2 regions of the Brevibacillus sp. FW306-2-1A-C05A genome follow, and region 2 is predicted to be linked to the other one. Evidence: predicted binding sites of a transcription regulator. Region 2 holds the regulator's gene; the other holds the start of a gene.

Region 1 (9,403 bases), on a different contig from region 2:
GGGGAGGCGGGATGGGTTTCCTACGTCGGGGAGCAGCCTGGCTTCGGGACGACTGTCATTGTCCGGCTGACCAAAGGACGGGAAGTGTGGCTCGGCAATCTGGACAGTGTCGGCGTGGCAAAAGACGAGGTGTTGTCGCCCGGACAGGTGATTGGAACGGCACGGGTGGTGAACGGAACAGAGCGCCATTTGTACTTCGCAGCGAAAACAGATGAGCAGTTTGTCGATCCGCTGGAAGTGATCCCGTTTGAATAATGGCGGATGGCTGGACATACGTTTTCGCATTCACCTGCTCTTTTGGGCAGTAATCGGTGTGTCTGTGCTTACAGGCCACTTTTTGGAAGTGATTACGCTGTTTGTGATCGTCCTCATTCACGAGCTGGGACACGTGGCGATGGCTCGCGAGCTGGGCTGGCGAGTGCAGGAGGTCCAGTTGCTCCCTTTTGGCGGGGTGGCGACGGTGGAAAACAGCTACGCCACAGACCCGCTGGATGAGATTGCTGTGGCGCTTGCCGGGCCGTTTATGAACATGGTGATGATGGCAGCCTCGTACCTGTTTTGGTACACAGGCGTCTGGACGGAAGAATGGTCCCGGTTTTTTCTCGTCAGCAACGCTACGATCGCGTTGTTCAATCTGTTGCCGATCTGGCCGCTGGACGGCGGGCGGATCGTGCTGGCGATGCTTTGCTGGTTCATGTCCTACCGCCAGGCAGCACTCGTTTCGCTGGCGGGCAGCACCTTGCTCGCGGGCATTCTCGTCGGGGTGTCCGGCCTCGATCTGAAGCTCAACCTGCTCATCATCGGCCTGTACTTGCTCGCGATGAACATTCAGTCGTTTTTGCGCTTTCCGTATCAATTTTTTCGCTTTCTGGTGGAAAAGTACGGGCGCAGGCAGGAAGAAGCGGCCGTGCAGGCCATCCGCGTCCGCCCGGAGGAGACGGTGCTGGCGGTGTCGCATAAGCTGCGCCGGGGCCGCTCCCACCTGTTCTACGTGCAGGGGGCGGGACTTTTGGCAGAGGAGCAACTGCTGCACGCCCTGTTATTCGAACAAAAGCACGATGCTGCGGTGGGCAAGCTCCTGTAACGGTTAACGCTCAACGGATGCTGGCGGACGCCATTCCAGCAGCAGGCAATCGCGCAAGCTTCCTTCGTGCCATTCGGGGCGGGGAAGCTTTTTCTTTTGGGGTAGCCGTACTGCTCTTTGGCCGAAGCGTCGAGCGGGACGGGGGAAATCGCGCCTTTCTTTTTCCGAATGCCTATGTTAGATTACTTCCTGTGAGTCCGGCAATCCTGCTGGGCTGCCGGAAAAGGACGGGAATACGGAGTGTGAGTGCAGTGAGACAATTGGCAATTAGCGGCAGGGGCGGCGTGCGGATCGCATTTCTTACGGATGGGCAACTGAGCGAATGGCGGACGCAGGAGACAGGCGAGCACGTCGGCGCAGGGGATGTTTACTACGGACGGATCGCAGACGTAAAGCCGGGAATCCAATCCGCTTTTGTTGACATTGGGTGCGGGCAAAACGCTTACTTGTATGTCGATGACACGCTTCCAGCCGCGTCTGGCGAAAAGGGCAAGCCGAGCATTTCCGAGCGTGTGCAAGCGGGTCAGTATGTCATCTGCCAGGTCATCAAGGAAGGCTCAGAGCTCAAGGCTCCGAAAATTTCGCTGAAAATCAGCCTGCAAGGGCGCTACCTCGTGTATTTGCCCGTAGAGGAAGGATTGTCTCTTTCGCGAAAAATTAGCGCGCCAGAGGAACGGCAGCGGCTGGAGCAGATGATCGTGCCGCTGCTCGGAAGCAAAGAAGGAGTCATCGTGCGGACGGAGGCGGCTGGAGTGGACAGCGAGCAGTTGACGAGCGAGCTCGCCTATTTGCGCAAGCGGTGGGAGGGCGTGTGCCGGCAGGCTGCTGCGCGCAAGTCGCCCGGGCGAATCGGCAGCGATCTGGACGCGGTCGAAGCGGCGCTGCGAGAGGCGCTGGCGGAAGGGCTCGATGAAGTGGTGGTGGAGGATGGCGCTACGTTTCAGCAGGTAAAGGCAGCGCTTGCCGCCTTTGCAGCGGATGCGCAAAGCCTGCTGCGAAAACATACGGGCAAAGCGCCGCTGTTTGACGAACTGGGCGTGCAGGCCAAGCTGGAGCGGGCTCTCCAGCGCGAGGTGCCGCTTGGCAACGGCGGCTTTCTCGTGTTTGACAGGACGGAGGCGATGACCGTCATCGACGTGAACACCGGCTCGTTTACCGGAGGAGGCGGCCAGCAGCGAGAGCAGGCTGTCACCGCAACCAATCTGGAGGCGGCAAAGGAAATCGCCAGACAGCTTCGGTTGCGCGACATCGGGGGCATCGTCATCATTGACTTTATTGACATGAAGGAGCCTGCCAACAAAGAAAGGGTGCTGGCGAAGCTGAAAAAAGAGCTGGCCCGGGATGCAGTTCCAGCGACTGTGCTTGGAATGACGGCGCTTGGACTGGTCGAGCTGACGCGAAAACGGGTGAGAGCGAGCCTGGTGGAGCGGCTGACCGAGCCTTGTGCGGCGTGCGAGGGACGCGGGCGAGTTTTGCGTGCTGACGAGTGCCTCCGGCGTCTGCAAGACGAGCTCGCCGGACTGGCCCGTTCGCAGCAGGCGGAGGCGGCGGTCGTGGAGCTTTCCACCAGACTTTTCCCGCTCGTGGACGCCGGGGACGGGGGAACAGCCGCTGCCACCAACTGGCCTCTGCGCATCTATAAGCGCGAGCAACCGCGGCTTGCCCCGGACGGCTACCGGATTACCTACGCGGGAAATGCGGCGGAGGCAGAGCGTTTGTCCGAAAACAATCGCAAAATGACTTGACTGGGCGCTTGCTGCTATGATAACCTAATGTTTGTCATGCAGCTATGTCTTGTGCATACTGTAACCGCACGAATCGGGTACATAAGTCGCCGCCAGTCGGCGCACCTGTAGAGGCGAGTCTGAGTATAGGAGGTGCACACAGTGTACGCAATTATCGAAACCGGTGGAAAGCAATACAAAGTTGAAGAGGGTTCCGTTCTCTTCATCGAGAAATTGGCTGGCAATGAAGGAGAAGTTGTTACTTTTGACAAAGTTCTCTTCGTAAGCAAAGACGGCAAAGTTACTGCAGGAGCTCCTACAGTAGCTGGTGCAACGGTAACTGGTAAAGTAGAAAAACACGGTAAAGCTGCAAAAATCATCGTGTACAAATACAAAGCCAAGAAAAACTACCGTCGCAAACAAGGTCACCGTCAACCGTTCACCAAAGTTGTGATCGAAAAGATCAACGCTTAATTTTGGTGACCTGATATGATCGAAGTGATCGTGAGCCGTGCGCAGCACGGTATCCATGAAATTAGTATTTCCGGACATGCCAATGCGGGTGCTTATGGGGCGGACATCGTTTGTTCCGCCGTATCAGGCATCAGCTTTGGTATATTAAACAGCGTGCAGCCGCTGACGGGACTGACACCGCAAGTTTCAGTCGCCCAAGAAGGCGGCGGCTTTCTGAAGTGGACGCTCGCTTCCTCGGAAGCGGCGGACATACTAGAAAAGCAGCAGCTTTTGGCTGAGAGCATGGTGATCGCCCTGTTATCAGTTGCGGCGCAGTACGGGAAATACGTAAAAGTGAATGACCATAAATGGCAGGGAGGTGTCTGATATGAACATGCTGTTTAATTTGGACCTTCAGTTTTTCGCATCGAAAAAAGGGGTAGGTTCCACTAAAAACGGACGTGATTCCATTTCCAAACGTCTGGGCGTGAAACGCGGTGACGGTCAATTCGTTACTGCCGGAAACATCCTCGTTCGCCAACGCGGAACGAAGATTTACCCAGGTGCGAACGTAATGAAAGGCGGAGACGACACTCTGTTTGCAACTGCAGATGGCGTTGTTCGTTTCAAGCGTCTGGGCCGCGATCGCAAGCAAGTTGTGATCGAACCAGTTGCTTCCGAAGCGTAAATATTTGTTCCAGGAAAACCCAGCATCGTTGCTGGGTTTTCTTTTGCTTTTCGGGCAAACGGAACAAAGCGGAACAGTTTGCGCCAAAATAGTTGGGCGCAGCCAAGTTTTCTCATTGTCCCGGCTTCTTTTATGGTACAATAGTTAGGAAAGAAATTCTTATCGACTTGGGTGAATGTGATGGGGGACGAGCGGAGACTGCTTACGCATCAGACAGACCAGTTGCTGGCCGTACTGAATCGGCAGCGGCATGACTGGTTGAACCACGTTCAGGTTCTGCTCGGCTATTTGCATATGAACCGTACTGAGCAGGGAGAGGCGCACTTGAAGCGCATCGCGCAGATGGCGATGCAGGAATCAATGGTCGCGCGTTTGAACAACTCCCTGTTGTCCGTCTTCTTCTTGACATTCAATGCGCTGAACAAGGAAATGCTTTTGGAAGTAGACGTGTGCAATGATGTGGATCTCACGCGAATAGCATTGGACGAGCAGCACTTGTTTCAGTTGGTGTCGGAGATATTATGCACAGTGAACGATCATGTAGACCAAAATGGCTACGAGCCAGCCAGTATGCACGTAAGCTTGCAGGCGGATCAACGAGGCGTTCATTTTCGTTTTGACCTGGCCGGAGAGCTGAATGCATCCGGAATGGAAAAATTGGAAAAGCTGATACGGAATAGCGAGCAAAGTACGGTGGAGGTCACCGAGTGGATACAGACGGAAGGCGAATGGGTGTTGGACTTGCTGATTCCATTCGCGCAATGAAAGAGGTGACACCATGTTTGTCGATCAGGTAAAAGTTTATGTAAAAGGCGGAGACGGTGGGAACGGAGCCGTTTCTTTTCGCCGGGAGAAGTACGTGCCGCTTGGCGGACCGGCAGGCGGCGATGGCGGTAAAGGCGGCGATGTCGTGTTTGAAGTCGATGAAGGACTGCGCACGCTCGTAGACTTCCGCTACCAAAGACATTTCAAGGCGCCGCGCGGAGAGCACGGACGCAACAAGTCGCAGCACGGAGCCGGAGCGGAGGATATGATCGTCCGCGTACCGCCGGGCACGACCGTCATTGATGACGACACAAAAGAAGTCATTGCCGATCTGGTGGAGCACGGCCAGCGCGCTGTGATCGCCAAAGGCGGACGTGGCGGACGGGGGAATATCCGTTTTGCCAATTCGTCCAATCCCGCCCCACATATTTCGGAGAACGGAGAACCGGGCCAGGAGCGCTACATCGTCATGGAGCTGAAGCTGATTGCGGATGTCGGTCTGGTTGGCTATCCGAGCGTCGGAAAATCGACACTGCTCTCCAGTGTGACTGCGGCGAAGCCAAAGATCGCAGCGTACCATTTTACGACGTTGACGCCGAATCTGGGTGTCGTGGATTTGGGCGAGCAGAGCTTTGTCATGGCTGACTTGCCGGGGCTGATTGAAGGCGCGCACGAAGGTGTGGGGCTTGGCCACCAATTCCTGCGCCACGTGGAGCGCACCCGCCTGATTGTTCACGTCATCGACATGGCAGGGGTGGATGGACGCGATCCTTACGAAGATTACTTGCAGATTAACCGCGAGCTGAAGCTCTACAACCTGAAGCTTGAGGAGCGTCCGCAAATTATCGCGGCCAACAAGATGGACGTGCCGGAAGCGGCGGAAAACTTGCGACGCTTCAAGGAAAAAGTGCCGGATGTCAACGTGTTTGAGATTTCGGCAGCGACCAGACAAGGCGTCCAGGAATTGATGTACGCGATAGGCGACATGCTCTCGACGATTCCGGACAAGCCGACGGTCGAGGAAGTTGTAGAAGTGGAAGAGCGCGTGGTGTTCCGGGCGGAAAAAGAGCCGGAGCCATTCGAGATTACCCGCGACAACGATGTGTTCGTGGTCAGCGGCGAGAAAATCGAGAAGCTGGTGCGCATGACGAACCTCAACAGCTATGACGCCGCTCAGCGCTTCGCAAGACAGATGCGCAGCATGGGCGTGGACGAGGCATTGCGCAAGCACGGCGCAAAAGACGGGGATACCGTTCGGATTGGCAAATTAGAGTTTGACTTTGTGGAGTGACAAACAAAAATGATTGATATCCCATCCCTTACCCCTTTCATGGCGGACAAACGCCTCCAACGCGGTGCTTCTTTGCCGATGATGATCTCAAGACAGGTCAAAGCGCCCATTCAAGTAATGGTAGAGCATGTCAAAAGCAGTTATCTCGTTGTCTCTCTTGAGATGAAGGCCGAAGCAAGGACCGAACTGCTCGGATCAACGGTACGTGTTCGGTGGGAATCGGATGCGGCTATTAACACGATTGATCTGGAAGTCATTTCAGAAGAAACGGTCTGGCCAATCAAGCTGTTGGCGATGGTTCCGGTCAGCGTCGGCGTCGAGATTGTGGCAGGCCGCAAGCAGGAGCCCATCTCCCCGGGAATCGACATCCGCGTCCCGTACAAGGTGATGGGGGCAAGGCCGATCGAGGAAAAAGGAGAGGCTGTGCTGCTGAAGCTTTCCCCCACACGGCTTATTCTCGGCACAGAAGGCTACGTGGCAAAGGGAGAGTTTCTCCACCTCTCGTTCACAGTTCCGTCGACTGGCCAGGAAATCGTCATGATGGCAAAAATCGTGGAGAAAACTTTCGACGACAAGCAAACCGTGATCGAGTTGATTTTTACGGATATCAATGAAAAGCATCACCAACTCATCAAAGATTACTATAAAAAACTCACGTCTGCCGCTTCTTCCTGAGGAAGCGGTTTTTTTTCCTTTGCTGTTCCCGCGAAGAAGGTATATAGTAGAGTACATAGAGTTCTGAATCGAGCCTGTTCACCTGGTGGATTTGTTTTGTACGCTTTCCTGAATATCACTTTGTGAAATCTTGCACTTTTGATTATTCTACGCTGTTGTGTTGCTTCAGTTTGTGAAAAATATTACAAGCACATAGGCTTTTCGGTATTTTGGGAGAATGGCGGCCGTTACTCGTATGAACAGGCATCGAGAAAGAAGGCCTCTATTCCAAAGCAAAGGAGGACGTTTTTCTATGTCTCAAACAACCACGCAACAAGCTCAGGCGGAAGTAGCAAGCACCGCTACCCTGGCACCTGAGCAGCAAATGGATGTACTCGATCAGTTGATGAAGCCAGAAATTCAAGAATCCCTGAATGTGTTGGTGGCAAACTTGCCGAAGCTGGCCGAGATGACAACCATCCTCACCAAAACGTACGACCTGGTACAAACCGTAGCCAACGACCAAGTGCTCATCGAAGACATCAAGGGCGGCGTGGAAGAGTTCGTCAAGCCGATCTCTGACAAGGCAAAAGGCATCGCACAAGCGGCGATCGAAGCAAACGACCGCGCGCACGCGGAGGAATCCACTATCGGTTTGTTTGGCATGCTCAAAATGCTGAAAGACCCGCAAGTACAAAAAACATTGCGTTTCGCCCAGGCATTCCTGGAAGTTTTGGCAGAGCGCCAGCAGCAAAAACGCTAATTACGATAACCTACGAGAGACAAGGACGGAGGATTGGGCATGGCGAAGCATATTCTCATTTTGGGCGGCGGCTACGGCGGATTGCTGTCCGCTTTGACTGCACGTAAACACATGACGGCTGAAGAAGCGACGATCACGGTTGTGAACCGTTTCCCTACGCACCAAATCATCACGGAGCTGCACCGCTTGGCAGTAGGAAACCTGTCTGAGCAAAACGTGGCGCTGCCACTGGAAAGACTGCTGCGCGGCAAAGATATCAACCTCGTGATTGATACTGTGGAAAAAATCGGCCTCGAATCGCAGCGTGTGACGCTGGCGAGCGGCGAGTCTATCAAATACGATGCACTGGTAATCGCGCTGGGCAGCGAGACGGCATTCTTCGGCATTCCTGGCCTGCAAGAGTACAGCTTCACGCTGAAATCGGTAGAGGAAGCAAACCGTCTGCGCGCGCACCTCGAAGAGCGCGTAGCAGAGTACAGCAAGAGCAAAAACAAGGCAGATGCCACCTTCGTGGTTGGCGGTGGCGGCCTGACCGGGATCGAGCTGGTTGGCGAGTTCGCCGACATGCTGCCGAACCTGTGCCGCAAATACGGCGTAGATTTTGCAGACCTGTCCATCTACTGTGTAGAAGCAGGACCATCCATCCTCGCAGGCTTTGCCCCTGACCTGGTAGAGCGTGCGAAAACAAGCCTGGAAAAACGCGGCGTTCAGTTCCTGACGGGCGTTCCGGTAACTGAAATGAAAGAAACGACGGTATGCTTAAAAGACGGCAACACCATCGAAACCAAAACAATGGTTTGGACAGGCGGCGTGCAAGGCAATCGCGTAGTGGCGGAGTGCGGCATTGAAGTAAATCGCGGCCGTGCAACCGTTACCGAATACTTGCAATCCACTTCTCACCCAGAAGTATTCCTCGCAGGCGACAGCGCGGTCGTGATGGGACCAGAAGGCCGTCCATACCCGCCGACTGCGCAACTGGCATGGCAAATGGGCGAAGTGGTGGGCTACAACCTGTTCGCGCACTTCAACGGCTCCAAAATGGACACGTTCAAGCCGGTATTCTCCGGTACGCTGGGCAGCCTGGGCCGCAAAGACGCCATCGGCACCATCGGCGCAAGCCAACTGAAGCTGAAAGGCTTGCCAGCTACCTTGATGAAGGAAGCGAGCAACGTGCGCTACCTGACTCATATCAACGGCCTGTCCTCGCTGGCCTACTAATTCATACGAGTAACACGCACAAAACCCGGGATCTGGCATCCCGGGTTTTTCCTATTTCAGCGAGCAAAGGTGCAGATCACTCTGGCGGACTTATTTGTTGCCGCTCGGATCTTCGACGATGTTCGGGGATTGCGCCATTTTTTTGCCGCGCAGATCAGCGCCAAACTGATCCAGGCTGCTCGGCTTCCCGGCCGGGTGATTGTTGCGGCGCTCTGATTTGTCCGACTTTCCGCGTCCTGCCATCTGTCTTTCACCTCCTCTTCCTCAACCGCTTTTAGTTTGCGCGAAGCGCGCCAAGCTCATGTAACCCGAGTGAACCGAATCAGGTTGGGTGAAAAAAATTGGCGTTCAAGGATTGTCACAGCGGACGGTATCCGTTATAATGTCCTCTATGAAGAAACAACTGTTTTTCTCAGGAGGACACGACGGTGAAACGGGAAGAGAAGTTCTACTTGATACGATCTGACATCTTACCAGAATCTATCGTGAAGACGATCGAAGCGAAAAAGATGCTGGAATCCGGCGAAGTGGACACCGTGAATGAGGCAGTGGAGCGGGTGGGACTGAGCCGAAGTGCTTTTTACAAATACAAGGACGGTATCTTTCCCTTCAATGCCATGATGAGCGAAAAGATCATGACGATCACGTTTTCGCTGGAGCACATGTCCGGTTATTTGTCCAAGGTGCTCACGTACGTAGCAGAACAAGGCGGGAACGTGCTGACGATCAACCAGACGATTCCGCTGCAAGGGATTGCCAACAT
Region 2 (9,403 bases):
AGGAAGGCGACATCGTCATCATTATCGCCTACGCCATGATGACAGACGAGCAGGCGCGCACGTACAAGCCGCGCGTGGCGATTATGGACGAGCACAACCGGATCAAGGAAATGCTCGGCGAGGAAGTGCACGGGACCATCGTCTAGGCGAGGGCCGCTTGTACGCATAGAGCCACCTGCCTTGTGAGACAATGAAACTACTCATGCCTCACAAGGGGGTGGCTTTTCTCGTGAAAATCGAAGACTGGTTTCAGACGCTGCGTACCAAAGCGCAGAGCATCGAAGAGCGGTGGAAGGAAGCCTCGGAACAGGAGCGGCTTCAACTCGCCGACCAACTGTTTTACTTGCGCCAGGTCAGCGATACGGTCGTAGATCTGTGGCTGCAGTTTGAGGAAAAGCTGTCCAACGCCATCCGCCATATCAAGCAAATGGAAGGGCAGCTTCCGGCCGCAACGCAAGAGGAACAGGCCGAAACGGCCATGGCAAAAGAAGGGGAAGCACTCGTTCAGAAAGAGGCGGGCAAAACGGCTGCAAAAGAAGCGGGCAGTGAGGTCAAACAAGGCAAGCTCCCGCAAGAAATGCACGCGTATGAGCCTGTCTTTCGCCGGGGAGAAGGCTTTTACCATTTGCGCATGTTTCAGGACGCCAAAAAATGCTTCGCCCAGCTCGTGCAGGAGTCGCCGGACTGGGAGAGCGGGCGGCTGTACTACGCTTACAGCCTGCTGTTTTGCGACGAGATGGAAACGGCTTTTCGCGAGTTTCGCCTGCTCGCCAAGTCGGCAAGCTCTCCGACCGTCGTCGCCATCAGCTACAATGCGATCGGCTGCCTACTCGCCGAGGAAAAGCAGTGGCTGGAGGCGGCGCAAGCCTTCAAAACCTCGCTGGAGGCAAAGCCCGACCAGGAAGAAGCCAGGTACAATCTCGCGCTCTGCTACTTGATGGACGGAGATGCCCAGGAAGCGCTCGATGAAATCGAAGGCTATTTGCAAAAGCACGAGCACGATTGGGAAGCGCAGTTGCTCTGGCTGCGCGCCGCCCATTTGCTGTTTCAGATGGACGAGACGGCTGAGCTTGCCCCGCCTGCCAGCCTGACGTTGCCAAATCGCGAGCTGGACAGCGAGACGCTGCAGGAAATGGCGCATTTGTACGAAGCGGTGGGCAATTATCACCGGGCGCAGATTTGCTATCATTTTTTGACCGAGCGCCTGCCAAAAGAAGGCTGGGTGTGGCACGGACTGGCGTGGAACACCTGGCTGATCGCAGGCAGCGAACGGGGGCTGACCTTGATGAAAAAAGCGATCAGCCTGGCGCCGGGGCAGGACGACTTCGTCTTCAGCTACGGCTGGATGCAGTTGTTTGACGGGAACATCCCCGGCGCCATCCTAGCGTTTCGCCACATGCTGGAAAAAGACAGCGAAAATCGCCTCGGCCAGTCGGGGATGATCTCCGCTTTTGAAAAAGTGGGAGAGACGCGGGAAGCAAAGCGGCTGGCCAAGCAGTTTCTGGACGATTCAGACCCGTATATCCGTTCCCTTGGCTATTTTCATTTAGGCAGACTGGCGATGATCGAGGAAAACTGGCGGCTGGCCGAGCAGTATTTCCAACGGACGCTTCCGCATGCCGACCAGTTCCGCGAAATCCCTATTTACTTGCAATTGTGCGCGAGCAAGCTCGGCGGGCAAGCGGCAGAAAGCGAGCTTGTGCAGCCGTAATTGCAGCCTGGAAGCAGGAATCATTCGCATCGTTGCCGAATGTGAATGAGTGCGGATGACAGGTTCCCGCTCAGGTTACGAGGTGACAACGCTTGAATCGATTACTTGTAGTAGATTTTGAAACGACGGGGAGCCATCCGCGGCAGGGAGACAGCATCATTCAGATCGGCGCTGTGGCCATCGACGACGGCCAGATCACAGAATGCTTCTCGACTCTGATTCATCCCGGACAGGACATCCCCCCTTTTATTACCCAGCTAACGGGAATTACTAACGAGATGGTGGCCGATGCCCCGACGTTGGAAGAGGTATTTCCTCAATTCTTGCGACTATTGGATGGACGGGTCTTTGTGGCCCATAATGCAAGCTTTGATCTCCAATTTTTACAAGAAGCCCTGCTGAGTCAGGGCTATTATGCGTTTGACGGATACGTGCTCGACACGGTGGAACTGTCCCGCCTGCTGTTGCCGATGCAAAACAGCTACAGGCTCGGGGAGCTGGCGTCAGAGCTGGCCATCGAGCACGACAATCCTCACCAGGCCGACAGTGACGCGCTGGCAACGGCCCAACTTTTTTTGCACTTGCTCGATATTTTGCAGCAATTGCCGCTCGTGACCATTCAACGGCTGCAAATGCTTGTTTCGTCGTTTCGCTCGGACATCCACGTCCTTTTGCGGCAAATGGAGATGGAAAAGCTCACGGAGCTGCCCGAGCTGGGGGCTGAGTCGGCAGAGGAAAACACGCAGTTGTGGGACATTTATCGCCAGCTCGCCATAAAAAAGCGCAAGGAAAAGCTGAAAGCGAGCTTCCAGCGGCCCGAGGGCGATCTGGTCCGGGCAAAAGCATTCGGCGAGCAACTGGAAAAGCTGATGGACGAGCAGGGACAGATACAGGTGAGCATGAGCGGCTTTCAGCGGCGGGAAGCGCAGGAAGCGATGATGCACGCCGTTTTTGACGCGATGCAAGACGGTGTGCACCTGTTGGTGGAGGCAGGGACAGGTACGGGCAAGTCGTTGGCCTACTTGTTGCCAGGCATCATCTGGGCGCACCAGAATCGGGAGCAGTTGGTGGTCAGCACGAACACGATCCAGTTGCAGGAACAGTTGTTCCATAAAGAGATTGCGACCTTGCAGCAATCGCTGCCGTTTGCGTTTACGGCTTCCACGCTGAAGGGCAGGGGCAACTATTTGTGTCTGCGCAAGTTCGAGCAGGCGCTGGAGGAGCCGGTGGAAGGCAGCAGCCAGGAAATGCGGCTGGCAAAAGGGCAACTGCTCACCTGGCTGACGCAGACCGAGACGGGCGACGTGGAGGAGCTGAGCATGCCGCCGAGCGGACAGCTTTTGTGGCAGCAAGTCAAAAGCGACACCAGCTCGTGCCTGAACCGCGCCTGTCCGTGGTTTAGCCGCTGCTACTACTTCCAGGCGAAAGAACGGGCAAAGGAAGCGGATGTCCTCATCGTCAACCACGCCCTGCTCATCAGCGACCTGCAAGCAGAGAACCGGATTTTGCCGCCCTATGAAGTTGCGATTATCGACGAGGCGCATCATTTGGAAGATGCGGCGACCCAGCATTTGGGCAAGCAGTTGACGACGACCCAACTGCTGTTTTTGCTCGATCGGGCTTCCGTGGAGGACGGCGGCGCGATCGCACGCTTCGCAGCGGAGCTGGAAAGCTGGCAGCCTGCAGTCGCACAGGAGCTGTCCGCGCACCTCTCCGAATGCAAGAAGCTGTCTGCTTCCTTGCGGGAGAAGGCCCAGCAGTGGACCCAGTTTTTGTTCGCATGGGCCTCGCAGCGCGCGGAAGAGACGACGGATGCCGGCCGAGAGACAGTGCGCTACCGCGTAGCTTCCTTCACCGGAAAGCATGAGAAAATCCGCAAGGTGACGAAAAAGCTGCTCGATGGCATGACGGCATTTGCTCTCCATCTGGAGCAAATGGTACAAAGCATTCCCCAGGAAGAGAAGCCGCCGTTTTCTATCCGCAGCCTGCAGACCGATCTGCTCGGGCTGGTGAAGGAATGGCAGCAGATGATGGAGCTTCTGCATTTCTTTTTACTCGTGCAAGACGAAGAATACGTCTACTGGATGGAAGTCGAGTCGCGCGCGGCGCGCAAGCAGGTGCATCTGTCTGCGGCCTTGCTGAACGTGGCCGATTCGCTCCAGGAACCGCTGTTTTCGCAAAAGCGCAGCCTGATTATGACTTCGGCCACCTTGACTGTCAAAAACAGCTTTTCTTACGTCATGAGCCGCTTCGGTCTGGACAAATTGCCGGCCGAACGGGTGCGCACGCTGTCGCTGCCTTCTCCGTTCCATTACGAAGAACAGGGGCTGCTCTTGATCCCGTCCGATTTTCCGGCGCCCGGCAAAGAAAACGATCAGGCGTATCTCGATGCGATTGTCCAGGGCTGTGTCGATATCGTCGTGGCGTCGAAGGGCAGAACGTTGATCCTGTTCACGTCGCACTCGATGCTGCAGCTGGTGTACCAGGCCATGAAGGAGCGGCTGGCCGAGGAGGCAGAGCCGTACACGCTGTTCGGACACGGCATCGACAGCAACAACCGCAGCAAGCTGGTGCGCCTGTTTCGGACGATGGAGAGAAGCGTGCTCCTTGGGACGAGCAGCTTTTGGGAAGGCGTGGACATCCAGGGCGAGTGGCTGAGCAGTCTGGTCATCGTACGGCTGCCGTTTACGCCGCCGAATCACCCTGTCTACCAGGGACGCGCCGAATCGCTCAAGGCCGAGGGGAAAAACGCGTTTATGTCGCTGTCGCTGCCGCAGGCTGTCATTTTGTTCAAGCAAGGGGTCGGAAGGTTGATCCGTCACCATTTGGACCGCGGCGTCGTGGTCGTGTTCGATACGCGTGTCGTCGAATCGCGCTACGGCCGTTCGTTTTTGCAATCGCTCCCGCCGTTCCAGGTCGAAACCGGCTCCTGGGCGACGCTGCGTGAGCGGATTGCGCCGTTCCTTAGTATGCAATCCTTGTCAGATTCATAAAATGAAGCAATAGTCTAGCAGGGATTTAGGTGATAAAATAAATGTTATGGAAAAAAAAGCGGGCCTGGCTGCTGCTCGTCACGTGTGTGGCTTTGCTGTGCTCGTGCTCGATCGACAACCATTTGCAGGAAGCCGTGAAGGTAGACGACCCGTTTGCTACCGAGCGCGTGGAGGAGTTTACGGGTCTTGTCATTACGTATTGGGCGCTTCCTCATGGCGAAAGCACGCTGGTGCGGATGCCGGGCGGAAAAACGATGCTGATTGATACAGGCAGCGCGGAGGATTGGAGCACGTTGTCCGCGCATCTGTCTGCCGCGAAGGTGACGCGCCTCGACTATCTCGTTTTGACGAACGATCAGCCCGAGTATGCAGGAGGATACCCTTTTTTAAGCCAGCAAATCATCATCGACTCGGTCATTTTGCCCAAGCTGATTTCGCCCTCGATCCGCCAGTTCGTCCCGCTCCACAAGGTTCCGAAGCAGAAAGAGCTGGAGGAAAATCAGGAGCTCATTCTCGATACCGACGTCACGCTGGAGGCTTTGTTGCCGAGCGAACCGCTGTTTTTGTCTCCGCAAAACAATTCGCTCGTCTTTTTGCTCAAGCACGGCCAATTGCGGTTTTTGTTTGCGAGCGGGATCAACGAAAAAGCCGAGGAACGCCTGATTGAGCGCCATCCGGACCAGCTCAAGGCGGAAGTGCTCAAGGTCGGCGACCAGGGGAGCAATCAAGGCACCTCTCAGCCGTTTCTGACGCGGGTCGACCCCCAGATTGCGGTCATCCAGACAGGCAAGGAGCGCGGCGAGGTCGGCCAGTCCGAGGTGCTGGAGCGGTTGGGCGAATCGTGGGCGGAGACGTATGTAACAGGCAGGGACGGCTCGATCGTCATTTTGTCCAATGGGAAAGATTACAGGGTATTCAAGCAAAAGAAATAGGGGGAAGACCGAACGTGGCTAAACACGAAAAGATTTCGGAAGCGGTCGTCCGCCGTTTGCCGATTTATCTGCGTTACCTCAGCTATTTGCAGCAAAACGAGGTGACCACTGTTTCCTCCCAGCAAATGGGCAAAAATTTGGATGTGAATCCAGCCCAAATCCGAAAAGACCTGGCTACCTTCGGCGATTTCGGGAAAAAAGGGATTGGCTACGACGTCAATTACCTGGTGGAAAAAATACGGCAGATTTTGAAGCTGACAGAGGAAGTTCGCGTCGCTCTGGTAGGAGCAGGCCATTTGGGGCATGCGATCAGCAACTACAACGCTTATTTAAAAGATAACATGCGGATTGCGGCCATTTTTGACAACGATCCCGGCAAGCTGGGAAAAGTAGTGGCGGGTATCCCGATCCAGCCCTTGCACGAGCTGGCGGACACGATCGCAGCAAAAGAGATCAAGTTGGCGATCATTACCGTCCCTGCGCCGGCAGCGCAATCCGTATGTGATCTGTTGATTCAAGCGGGTATCAAGGGAATCTTGAATTTTGCTCCTACGACAATTCGCGCGAAAAAAGATGTGCGCATTCACTATGCGGATGTGACATCCAATTTGCAGAGCCTGGCCTATTACTTAACGTAAGAATGGAGTGTAACCATGAAAAAAACTATCCTCATCCACGCAACAGTGATTACGGTAAACGAGCAAAATGAAGTGATCCACGACGGAGCCGTCGCTTTCGAGGGCGACAAGATCACGTATGTAGGACCGACGCCTGAGGATCTTTCCGACGCCGGCTACGATGAAGTCATCGACCAAAAAGGCGACTTCATCCTGCCAGGTCTGATTAATACGCACGGACACGCGGGCATGTCGCTTCTGCGCGGCTATGCCGACGATTTACCGCTGCAGCAGTGGCTGGAAGAAAAAATGTGGCCGCTGGAAGCGCAATTTACCGCCGATTCCGTCAAATGGGGCACGCAACTGTCGCTGATCGAAATGATCCGCACAGGGACCACTACGTTCGTGGATATGTACGATCACATGGATGAGGTAGCCAAGGCTGTCGAGGCGTCCGGCATGCGCGCTCGCCTGTGCCGCGGCATGATCGGCCTGTGCTCCGAGGAAGAGCGACAAACCAAGCTGCGCGACGCGACTGCGTTTGCCAAAGAATGGCACAACCAGGCAGACGGCCGCATCACCGTCATGATGGCGCCGCATGCGCCGTACACGTGCTCGCCTGCGTTCATTACGCAAATTATCGAAAAAGCGGACGAGCTGTCCTTGCCGCTACACATTCATATGTCCGAAACTGCCTGGGAAGTCGGGCAAAACGAGAAAGACTACGGCCTGCGTCCAGTCGCTCACCTGGAGAAGCTTGGCATGTTCAACCGTCCTACGCTGGTTGCGCACGCCGTACATTTGACGGATGAAGAGATTGACATTTTGGCAAACTATCAAGTGAAAGTTTCCCATAACGTCGTGAGCAACCTGAAACTGGCGAGCGGGGTTGCGCCTGTGCCAAAAATGCTGGCAAAAGGCGTGAGCGTCTCGCTTGGCACAGACAGCTCGGCGAGCAACAACAACCTCAACCTGTTTGAAGAACTGAAGCTCGCGGCGATTTTGCACAAAGGTGTAAACAACGATCCGGTTGCGGTGCCAGCCGAGGAAGCGCTGCGCATGGCGACACGCTACGGCGCAGACGGCGTATTCCAGGCGGACACGCTCGGCAGCATCGAGGTAGGCAAGCAGGCTGACCTGATCGTTCTCGACAGCCATCAAGCCCATTTCCACCCGGCGCATGAGCCGATTTCCCATGTCGTCTATGCCGCAAATGGCCGCGACGTCAAAGATACGATTGTTGCGGGCAAATTTTTGATGCGCAACCACAAGCTGCTCACGATTGACGAGGAGCGGGCGATTTACGAAGCGAACCGCGTGTTCCAGCAGTTGAAACGGTAAAAGGCTCCTGTCTGGTGTGGGACAGGAGTAAGGGAGTGTAGGTGTAGGTAGGGGAATATGGGTACTACATGCCGTGCTCATTTTCGCCACAGCTCTGTCAGGGGATGATGGCGAAAATGCAGTGTGGGTGTGTGCGACAGTTGACGCAATGGAGAAGACAATCCAGCCCAGGAGACGCGGTATTCCTGTAGCAAAAACCCAAGTATGTCAGGAGATGCGTTTTGTTGCGGTGACTTCACGCGCTCACCTCCTTGCGGGTGTATAAGTAGTATGACCGCCCGGCCCCGAGCTATGATTAGCAACTTTTCCGTGTCGTTCTAAAACCTTCCCGTATAGCATAGGCTAGAGACAAAAATGGGACAGGGGGGACGGAGATGTACATCCGGCCCAAAAAGCTGTGGTGGCTTTTCCCGATCTTTCTCGGTCTGTTTGGTCTGGGGATGGCGCTCGGTTCTGCAGGTGAATGGATTCATTCGGCTGCCGGGACAGGGGGCGATCAGGTGTCGGCAGCCAAACAGGAGCCGTATTCGGTGCCGCAGTTGCTTGCGCAATTGACACAGGACGAAGAGCGGGCGTTTCTCGTTTACATGCACGACCAGGCATTGAACGGGCGCTATGTACGCGAGACGTTCAGTCTCGACGGGGAAATCGGGGGGCACAAGCTGGCCATCAGCCGTAACCACGAGCAGCCGGTCTCCGTAAGAATAGACGGACAGGTGCAGGATCACGCTGCCTTGCCCTACGCTTTGTTTACGCCGTATGAACATGCGACGCTGTTGAAAAGTGTGCTGCCATCCGTCTCGCCCCAGCCGATTGCGGATACGTCGGGCAGCGACTGGAGCGGCTATCGCCTGGCGGTGCCGCCGGAAAAGGTGACGTCGCTGCTTTCGATGTGGCTCGGGCCGTCTTTTCCGATCGCTGACATCACGCCTGAGCTGGCGCGCGGGATCAGCATCGAGTACCAGCTATGGTATGAGCCGGATACAGGCACGCTTCGCCAGTTGGAGCTGGAAATGCAAATCAGGACGGCGGCTGGCGTCAAACAGGACCAGCTTCGCTTCCGTTTGTAATGTCAACCGCATAAAGGAGTTAACGGGAACGTGCTAGTGAGAATCATTGTGGGAGCGATCATCGCGCTTTTGGTGACAGGAGCGGGATTCGCCTATCATCTGACTGCTTCCGTAGCAGGAGAGCGCAACCAGTTCGAGGCGACTGTCCGCGAGTGGGTACAGGCGCGGACGACGATCGACGAAATCGAGTCGATCGACGAATACCGCGGGACGGAGAGTTACGCGGTCGTCATCGGCAAAAACAACGCCGGTACGCCTGTCGTCGCCTGGATGACTGCGGAAAAAGTAGCGTTTGATCGAATGGATCTCGCTGTGCCGCGCAAAAATGTCGAGGAAGCAGTAAGCAAGGCGTTTCCGCAATCAGAGATAACGCATATCGTCCCCGGACTTGAAAAGGACAAGAAATTTTGGGAAGTCACGGTAAAAGACGCAAACGGCCGCTACCACTACTTGCACTACGATTTGTTCAGTGGGGCTTTGCTCGCTTCTTACGTATTGTCGCCTACATGATCGCTTCATAAAAAGAACGGAGGACAGGTCTTTTCCGCTGAGGAAAAGGCCTGTTTGGCATGCGATCCAACATCTGTATAAAAAATTGATATACCCATGTGATATACTGGTTTTGTTGACAAGAGAGAACAACGAGAACGCGATATGGGGGGAGTAGCAGTGCAGTTGAAAAAAAGTGCGATCGGATTGTCCTTGCTGGCGACACTTGCTCTCCTGTTCGGAGGCTGGT

Evidence for each region. The regulator Rex, encoded in region 2, represses fermentation and respiration genes when NADH is low (regulators of the CRP and FNR family bind a similar motif). The targets are predictions, from matches to a motif close to TTGTGAAATATTTCACAA.
Region 1: AC3WJN_RS06295 (DUF1641 domain-containing protein) is a predicted target of Rex. The motif match lies at 6,851-6,868, and genes of this name have one in related genera.

What each region holds. Positions count from the first base shown of each region.
Region 1 covers NZ_JBYSWV010000005.1:63,421-72,823, forward strand. Annotated here, with positions in the region: gene AC3WJN_RS06250 (M23 family metallopeptidase) at 1-255, shown strand, start outside; gene AC3WJN_RS06255 (M50 family metallopeptidase) at 248-1,084, shown strand; gene AC3WJN_RS06260 (Rne/Rng family ribonuclease) at 1,336-2,829, shown strand; ribosomal protein L21 leader region at 2,882-2,960, shown strand; gene rplU (50S ribosomal protein L21) at 2,971-3,282, shown strand; gene AC3WJN_RS06270 (ribosomal-processing cysteine protease Prp) at 3,298-3,648, shown strand; gene rpmA (50S ribosomal protein L27) at 3,656-3,949, shown strand; gene AC3WJN_RS06280 (Spo0B C-terminal domain-containing protein) at 4,130-4,714, shown strand; gene obgE (GTPase ObgE) at 4,728-6,005, shown strand; gene AC3WJN_RS06290 (PilZ domain-containing protein) at 6,015-6,680, shown strand; gene AC3WJN_RS06295 (DUF1641 domain-containing protein) at 6,973-7,422, shown strand; gene AC3WJN_RS06300 (NAD(P)/FAD-dependent oxidoreductase) at 7,462-8,640, shown strand; gene AC3WJN_RS06305 (hypothetical protein) at 8,731-8,883, opposite strand; gene AC3WJN_RS06310 (ACT domain-containing protein) at 9,069-9,403, shown strand, end outside.
Region 2 covers NZ_JBYSWV010000003.1:174,876-184,278, forward strand. Annotated here, with positions in the region: gene panD (aspartate 1-decarboxylase) at 1-146, shown strand, start outside; gene AC3WJN_RS04920 (tetratricopeptide repeat protein) at 230-1,711, shown strand; gene dinG (ATP-dependent DNA helicase DinG) at 1,804-4,704, shown strand; gene AC3WJN_RS04930 (ComEC/Rec2 family competence protein) at 4,746-5,636, shown strand; gene AC3WJN_RS04935 (redox-sensing transcriptional repressor Rex) at 5,651-6,274, shown strand; gene AC3WJN_RS04940 (amidohydrolase) at 6,290-7,594, shown strand; gene AC3WJN_RS04945 (hypothetical protein) at 7,969-8,664, shown strand; gene AC3WJN_RS04950 (cell wall elongation regulator TseB-like domain-containing protein) at 8,695-9,174, shown strand; gene AC3WJN_RS04955 (hypothetical protein) at 9,334-9,403, shown strand, end outside.